2 regions of the Klebsiella africana genome follow, and region 2 is predicted to be linked to the other one. Evidence: predicted binding sites of a transcription regulator. Region 2 holds the regulator's gene; the other holds the start of a gene.
What was found. Region 2 encodes LexA, which represses DNA repair genes until DNA is damaged. Its sites were predicted from a motif close to TNCTGTATGTACATACAGNA; they were not measured.

Region 1 (4,194 bases), 1.3 Mb from region 2:
TCCGCCGGCATGCTGGCCCAGGCGCAGCGTAACGACGCCGCCCAGCATTACCTGCTGGGCGATATTGAGGCGTTGCCGCTGCCGGACGCCTGCGTCGATCTGGCGTGGAGCAATCTGGCGGTGCAGTGGTGCAACGATCTGCGCGCAGCCCTTGGCGAGCTGTACCGGGTGGTGCGCCCCGGCGGCAGGGTGGCGTTTAGCACGCTGCTCGCCGACTCGCTGCCGGAGCTCAATCAGGCGTGGCGGGCCATCGACGACCAGCCGCATGCCAACCGTTTCCTTAGCGAAGCGGCGGTGCGCGCGGCGCTTAGCGGCCTGCGCGCGACCGGCGAGGTGCATCAGATTAGCCTGCCGTTCGCCGATGCGCTGAGCGCTATGCGCTCGCTGAAGGGCATCGGCGCCACCCATTTGCACCAGGGGCGGACAGCCGCCCCGCTTGGCCGCGGCAAACTGCGCGAGCTGCAGCTGGCTTGGCCGCAGCGGCAGGGCATCTGCCCGCTGACGTATTCTCTTTTTACAGGAGTCATTGAGCGTGACTAAACATTTTTTTGTCACCGGGACCGATACTGAAGTCGGTAAAACCATCGCCAGCAGCGCCCTGCTGCAGGCGGCGAATCTGTTGGGTTTTCACACTGCCGGCTATAAGCCGGTGGCCTCCGGTAGCGAGCTTACCGGCGATGGGCTGCGTAATGAAGATGCGCTGGCCCTGCAGCGCCATAGCCGGGTCGCGCTGCGCTACGACCAGGTGAACCCTTACACCTTCGCCGAGCCGACCTCGCCGCACATTATCAGCGCCGATGAAGGGCGGCCGATCGCCGCGGCCAGGCTCTCCAGCGGGCTGCGTGAGCTGGAAAGTCTCGCCGACTGGGTGCTAGTGGAAGGTGCCGGTGGCTGGTTCACGCCGCTGTCGGACACCCTGACCTTTGCCGACTGGGTGCAAACCGAACAGCTGCCGGTCATTCTGGTGGTGGGGGTTAAGCTCGGCTGTATCAACCATGCGATGCTTACCGCCCAGGCGGTACGCCAGGCGGGGCTGCCGCTGGCAGGGTGGATCGCCAATGACGTGCAGCCGCCGGGTAAGCGCCACGCCGAATATCTGGCGACGCTGAAAAACCGACTGGCCGCGCCGTTCCTCGGCGAAATACCATGGCTTGCCGATATCGCGCAGCGCGACGATCTCGGCCAGTATCTGGACCTCAGGGCGCTGGATCCAGCGTCATCCACTGCGCCAGCAGCGGCTCATCCAGCGCCATAATATCGCCTTCGGCGACGTTACGCCCCCGGTGCAAGACACAGAAGCGATCCGCCACCCGGCGGATAAAGGGCAGGTGCTGCTCGGCGAGCAGCACCGTCAGGCCGATATCGCGATTTAACCGCAGCAGCAGGTCCGCCAGCTTTTGCAGGCAGCGCGGCCCTCTGCCGCGCGAGGGTTCATCAAGGATCAGCAACCGCGGCTGGACGATCAGCGCCCTGGCCAGCGCCAACTGGAACTGATCGTCGTCGCTCAGCGAGGCGCCTTTGCGCTGGCGTAGGGCATAGAGCTCGGGAAAGTACTCATAGATTTCGCCGCCGCTGGCGTTTACCCCGGGGTTCCCGGCCGCGAGGGCAATGTGCAGATTCTCTTCCACGCTGAGCTGGGAAAAGATGCGTTTATCCTGTGGCACATAGCCGATACCGATGGCGCTGCGCGACTGAGCGGACAGGGGAGTGAGATCCCGCGGCGGGGCGCCAATGTCATGCCAGGTCATCCGACCGCTGGTGACCGGCAGGTGGCCGGCAATGCAGTTAACCAGTGTGGTTTTTCCCATGCCTTCGCGTCCCAGTACGCCAATGCACTCTCCCGGGCGTAGTTCAAGATCGACATTCCACAGTGAGTGCTGGTTACCGTAAAAATGATTTACTGCCTGTAAATTCAACATGGACGTTTTCTCCTTATCCTGGCGTCAGGGCGACAGAAAGATGCTGCAAAACTCTTGCCAGGAAAAAGAACGCTCGGAAAAAAGCGCGGAACGCCGATACCATCGGGCACCGTCAGCGCCAGGGCTGCACTTTTCCGGTGCCCGACGCTAAAGAGTGGTGCAAAAAGCAGCAAAAATCGAGCGGCTTTAAACGGATAGTTATCAAAAATAGTTCGATAAAAATTTTTCGCCGCACGGTTTACGGCGAAAGACGATAAGCGCCGGGCGGCGGCGGTCTTGGGCTGCAGACAGTTATCCACTATTCCTGTGGATAACCTTGTGTATTAGAGTTAGAAAACCTGCGGTAAGCTAGAGCGTACGCGGCCTGCGGCTGAATTGGCGCGAAAGACGTCTTTTCTTTAAATTTATTAAATATCAGTTAGTTAAATAAAATCAATGGGTGTAAGAAAAGCGTCATCTACTGCCATAAAACTTTCACCCGTCCGCTTGACAAATGTTAAAAGGGTAAAATTTCTGGGGATAACCCTGACAGTTGGACGATTATTTCGCCCGGCGGGCGTTTTGTACCCCACTTGCTGGCTAAAAAGGCCGCCTTCTGGCGCTATCATAAATGCGTACTGGTTAAATATCCAGTATATTTGGTTGGCAAAAAACGGCCCGAAGGGTAGAATTAAACACCGGCCGCTAAATCTTTCTTCAGGTTCTGATCGATGAGTAAATCGTTTGTACTGCATTCTGCCTTTCGTCCCTCCGGAGACCAACCGGAAGCCATCCGTCGCCTGGAAGAGGGGCTGGAGGATGGACTTGCGCATCAGACGCTGCTGGGGGTCACCGGTTCAGGGAAAACCTTCACCATCGCCAACGTCATTGCCGATCTGCAGCGGCCGACGATGGTGCTGGCGCCAAACAAAACCCTGGCGGCCCAGCTCTACGGCGAGATGAAAGAGTTTTTCCCCGAGAATGCCGTCGAGTATTTCGTCTCCTATTACGATTACTACCAGCCGGAAGCCTACGTCCCCAGCTCAGATACTTTTATTGAGAAGGACGCCTCGGTAAACGAACATATCGAGCAGATGCGTTTGTCGGCGACCAAAGCGCTGCTTGAGCGGCGCGATGTGGTGGTGGTGGCCTCGGTCTCGGCGATCTACGGCCTCGGCGACCCGGACCTGTATCTAAAGATGATGCTGCACCTGACGGTGGGGATGCTTATCGACCAGCGCGCTATCCTGCGCCGCCTGGCCGAGCTGCAGTATACCCGCAACGATCAGGCCTTCCAGCGCGGCACCTTCCGGGTGCGCGGTGAGGTGATCGACGTCTTCCCGGCGGAATCCGACGATATCGCCCTGCGCATTGAGCTGTTTGACGAAGAGGTCGAGCGCCTGTCGCTGTTTGATCCGCTTACCGGCCACGTGGAATCCACGGTGCCGCGCTACACTATTTATCCCAAGACGCACTACGTGACGCCGCGGGAGCGCATCGTCCAGGCGATGGAAGAGATCAAGCTGGAGCTGGCGGAGCGGCGCAAGGTGCTGCTGGCAAATAACAAGCTGCTGGAAGAGCAGCGCTTAACCCAGCGCACCCAGTTTGACCTCGAAATGATGAACGAGCTGGGCTACTGCTCGGGTATTGAAAACTACTCGCGCTACCTCTCCGGGCGCGGGCCTGGCGAGCCGCCGCCCACCCTGTTTGACTATCTTCCGGCGGACGGCCTGCTGGTGATCGACGAATCCCACGTCACGGTGCCGCAGATCGGCGGCATGTACCGCGGCGACCGGGCGCGTAAAGAGACGCTGGTGGAGTACGGCTTCCGCCTGCCGTCGGCGCTGGATAACCGGCCGATGAAGTTTGAAGAATTCGAAGCGCTGGCGCCGCAAACCATCTACGTGTCGGCGACACCCGGCGCCTACGAGCTGGATAAATCCGGCGGCGAGGTAGTGGATCAGGTGGTGCGGCCGACCGGTCTGCTTGACCCGCTGATCGAAGTGCGGCCGGTGGCGACCCAGGTCGACGATCTGCTGTCGGAGATCCGCCTGCGCACGGCCATCAACGAGCGTGTGCTGGTCACTACTCTTACCAAGCGGATGGCGGAAGACTTAACCGAGTACCTTGAGGAGCACGGCGAGCGCGTGCGCTATCTGCACTCGGATATCGACACCGTCGAACGTATGGAGATTATCCGCGACCTGCGCCTTGGCGAGTTTGACGTGCTGGTGGGGATCAACCTGCTGCGTGAGGGGCTCGATATGCCGGAGGTATCGCTGGTGGCGATCCTGGA
Region 2 (4,194 bases):
TATGCTCCCAGTCTGAGACTTCTTTCTCAGCCTGATCCTTCGCGTAGCCGTAACGCTCCTGAATTTTGCCGACCAGCTGGTCGCGCTTCCCTTCGATTACGGTCATGTCATCATCGGTAAGTTTGCCCCACTGTTCCTTGGCTTTACCTTTAAACTGTTTCCAGTTACCGCCGATTTCATCTTTATTCATGATAACGTCCTCATCATTCGGTGGGTTTACAGCCCGTTTTGTGCCGGACATGGTATTAACTATAGATGAGAATGCTGGGGTGGATTCGTTATTCGGAATTTTTAACCATCGCAGCGATTGATAACACCGAGGGGATATTCCCGGCCTGCGCTACGCTGAGCCGGGCTACTGCGCTGCCCCGGTAAGCGACGCGCGACCGCGGGAATTCACGGCTAGCCGCTATGAACGGCAATAACTAGCTAAACCAGGTGCCGCGTCGCCAGTGGCGACGCCAGATCAGCGCCAGCGACAGGCCGCGCAGAGCGAGGAACACCGCCAGCGCCAGCCACAGACCGTGATTGCCAAGCACCGGTAGCGTAAGCAGCGTCACGGCAAACCCTGCTGCGGCTATCGCCATACTGTTACGCATCTCCGCGCCACGCGTCGCGCCGATGAACATACCGTCCAGCAGATAACACCAGACGCCGACCACCGGCAGGATGGTCTGCCAGATCAGATAGCGATCGGCCAGCTGTTGCAGGGAAGGCAATGAGGTTAATAACGCGATAATGTACTCCCCCGCCAGGCTGTAAATCAGGGCAAACGCCAGCGCCACCATGCCGGACTGCCGGCAGGCCGCTCGCCACACCTCCAGCAGCTGGCTTCCGTCTCGCGCGCCGTAGGCCTGGCCGGAGTGAGCCTCCACGGCGTAGGCAAAGCCGTCCAGCGCGTAGGCGGTAAAGGTCAACATGGTCATCAGTACGGCGTTAACCGCCACGATGTCGCTGCCCAGACGGGCACCGAATACGGTCAGTGCGCCAAAGCACAGCTGCAGCAGCAGAGAGCGCAGCATGATGTCGCGATTCAACGCCAATAAACGGCGTAGATCACCACGCCAGGCGTTTTTCAGCATGACCAGCGACACACCGCGCAGCGTCAGCACCCGCTTCGCCATCACCAGGCCGATGAACAGGGTCGCGTACTCGGCGGTGACCGTGGCCAGCGCCGCCCCCTGGACGTTCATCCGCAGGCCCATCACCAGCCACAGGTCGAGCACAATATTCAACAGATTACCCACCACCAGCAGAATAACCGGCGCCCGGGCGTACTGGACGCCCAGCAGCCAGCCGAGCAGCACCAGGTTGGCCAGCGAGGCGGGAGCGCTGAGCCAGCGGATTTCGAGAAACCGTCTCGCCTGCTCGAGAACTGCCTCGCTGCCGCCGACAATATGCAGAGCGAGGTCAATCAGCGGCAGGCGGAGCAGGATAATCAGCACCCCGGCGCCCAGCGCCAGGGCCAGCGGCTGCACCAGCGCCCGCGCCAGCCGCTGCGGATCTTTGGCGCCCCAGGCCTGAGCGGTGAGCCCGGTGGTGCTCATACGCAGAAACAGCAGCAGCATAAAGAGGAAACTGGTGGCCGTCGTTCCGACCGCCACACCGCCGAGATATACCGGGCTGTCCAGGTGGCCGATCACGGCCGTATCCACCAGCCCCAGCAGCGGAACGGTGATATTGGAGAAAATCATGGGTAGCGCGAGGCGCCACAGTGCTTTATCGGCGGCGTTGAGCAGCATGAAGAGGGACCAGACAGAGGAGAAACATCGCAGCGTCATGCATCATGATGACGCTGCGTTAAGACGGGAGTTACAGCCACTCACCGTTACGGATCACGCCGACGGCCAGACCTTCAATGGTGAAGCTCTGCTGGCGCAGATCGACGACGATCGGGGAAAACTCGCTGTTTTCCGGCAGCAGTTCAACGACATTGCCCTGCTTTTTCAGACGCTTTACGGTCACTTCTTCATCGATACGCGCGACAACCACCTGGCCGTTACGCACGTCCTGAGTTTTATGCACCGCCAGCAGATCGCCATCCAGAATACCAATGTCTTTCATCGACATACCGCTAACGCGCAGCAGGAAGTCGGCATTCGGTTTAAACATCGACGGGTCGACCTGGTAGTGGCCTTCAATATGCTGCTGCGCCAGCAGCGGTTCACCGGCGGCAACGCGGCCGATCAGCGGCAGGCCGTGCTCTTCTTCCGTCAACAGACGAATACCGCGAGAGGCACCGGAGACGATCTCGATCGCGCCTTTACGCGCCAGCGCTTTCAGGTGTTCTTCCGCCGCGTTTGGGGAACGGAACCCCAAGCGCTGAGCAATTTCCGCACGCGTCGGCGGCATGCCCGTCTGGCTGATATGATCCCGAATGAGATCAAACACCTCTTGCTGCCTGGTCGTTAACGCTTTCATTCCGCCCCCTGGGTGTATATACAGTTATGCTGTGAGTATATACAGCTAACGGTGATTTTGGAACCACATGGCACACAAAAATCGGCAGATTGTTTAGATTTTGCGAGGGTTAGCGAAGAACGTTAATGATAATGGCTCCACAGCAGCGTCCCCCAGGTGATCAGCGCGATGATAATCGCCAGCAGAACCGCCGCCGATCCCATATCTTTGGCGCGCCCTGAAAGCTCGTGAAAATCCGAGCCGATACGATCCACAACCGCCTCAATCGCGCTGTTGAGAATTTCGACTATCATCACTAGCAGGACCGAGCCAATCAGCAATACGCGGGTGATGGCGTCGACGTCCAGCCAGCAGGCGATCGCGACGGCCACGATGGCGGCGACGCCCTCCTGACGAAACGCGGCCTCGTTGACCCACGCCGCGCGAAATCCTTTCCAGGAGTAACCTGCCGCTTTAATGATTCGGGTTAACCCGGTGGTATTATTGGCCATCGCAAAACCTTTTTATGTAAATGACGTCGATGAGTGTACGCGTTTGCCGCGCGGTAACGGAAATTTTGCCCGCTTTCTGTTATTCTTGCCGCGCATTTGCATGATTAACCAGAGGCTTCACATCGTTTATGTCCGGCTGGCAACGAATTTACTATAAATTACTGAATTTACCATTACGGGTGCTGGTAAAAAGCAAGTCTATTCCGGCAGAGCCCGCCCAGGAATTAGGACTCGATACCTCGCGTCCGGTCATGTACGTCCTGCCCTATAACTCGAAGGCGGACCTGCTGACGCTGCGCGCCCAATGTCTGGCGCATGATTTACCTGACCCGCTTGAACCGCTGGAGATCGACGGCACGCTGCTGCCGCGTTACGTATTCATCCACGGCGGGCCACGCGTGTTTACCTATTACACGCCAAAAGAAGAGTCCATCAAGCTGTTCCACGACTACCTCGATCTGCACCGCAACCATCCGGATCTCGATGTGCAAATGGTGCCGGTTTCGGTGATGTTTGGCCGTTCGCCAGGTCGCGAGAAAGGGGAAGTCAATCCGCCGCTGCGGATGCTGAACGGCATCCAGAAATTTTTCGCCGTCTCCTGGCTCGGCCGCGACAGCTTCGTGCGCTTCTCGCCTTCCGTATCGCTGCGCCGCATGGCGGATGAGCACGGTACCGATAAGATCATCGCCCAGAAGCTGGCTCGCGTCGCCCGCATGCACTTTGCCCGCCAGCGTCTGGCCGCCGTCGGCCCGCGTCTGCCGGCTCGCCAGGATCTGTTTAACAAACTGCTGGCCTCGAAAGCGATCGCCCGCGCGGTAGAAGACGAAGCGCGCAGCAAGAAAATTTCCCACGAGAAGGCCCAGCAGAACGCGATTGCGCTGATGGAAGAGATTGCCGCGAACTTCTCTTACGAGATGATCCGCCTGACCGACCGCATTCTCGGCTTCACCTGGAACCGCCTGTACCAGGGCATCAACGTGCATAACGCCGAGCGTGTTCGCCAGCTGGCGCACGACGGCCATGAAATTGTCTATGTTCCCTGCCACCGCAGCCACATGGACTATTTGCTGCTCTCTTACGTCCTGTACCATCAGGGACTGGTCCCCCCGCATATCGCGGCGGGCATCAACCTCAACTTCTGGCCAGCCGGGCCGATCTTCCGCCGCCTCGGCGCCTTCTTTATTCGCCGTACCTTTAAGGGTAACAAACTCTATTCCACCGTGTTCCGCGAATATCTTGGGGAACTGTTCAGCCGTGGTTATTCGGTCGAGTACTTTGTGGA

Region 1: uvrB (excinuclease ABC subunit UvrB) is a predicted target of LexA. The motif match lies at 2,535-2,554, and genes of this name have one in related genera.

The regions. Positions count from the first base shown of each region.
Region 1 covers NZ_CP084874.1:3,565,575-3,569,768, reverse strand. The annotation lists gene bioC (malonyl-ACP O-methyltransferase BioC) at 1-540, shown strand, start outside; gene bioD (dethiobiotin synthase) at 533-1,255, shown strand; gene LGL98_RS17270 (ABC transporter ATP-binding protein) at 1,197-1,919, opposite strand; partial or broken gene LGL98_RS17265 (hypothetical protein) at 2,009-2,218, opposite strand; gene uvrB (excinuclease ABC subunit UvrB) at 2,630-4,194, shown strand, end outside.
Region 2 covers NZ_CP084874.1:4,894,375-4,898,568, forward strand. The annotation lists gene LGL98_RS23515 (CsbD family protein) at 1-190, opposite strand, end outside; gene dinF (MATE family efflux transporter DinF) at 426-1,742, opposite strand; gene lexA (transcriptional repressor LexA) at 1,813-2,421, opposite strand; gene LGL98_RS23530 (diacylglycerol kinase) at 2,544-2,912, opposite strand; gene plsB (glycerol-3-phosphate 1-O-acyltransferase PlsB) at 3,041-4,194, shown strand, end outside.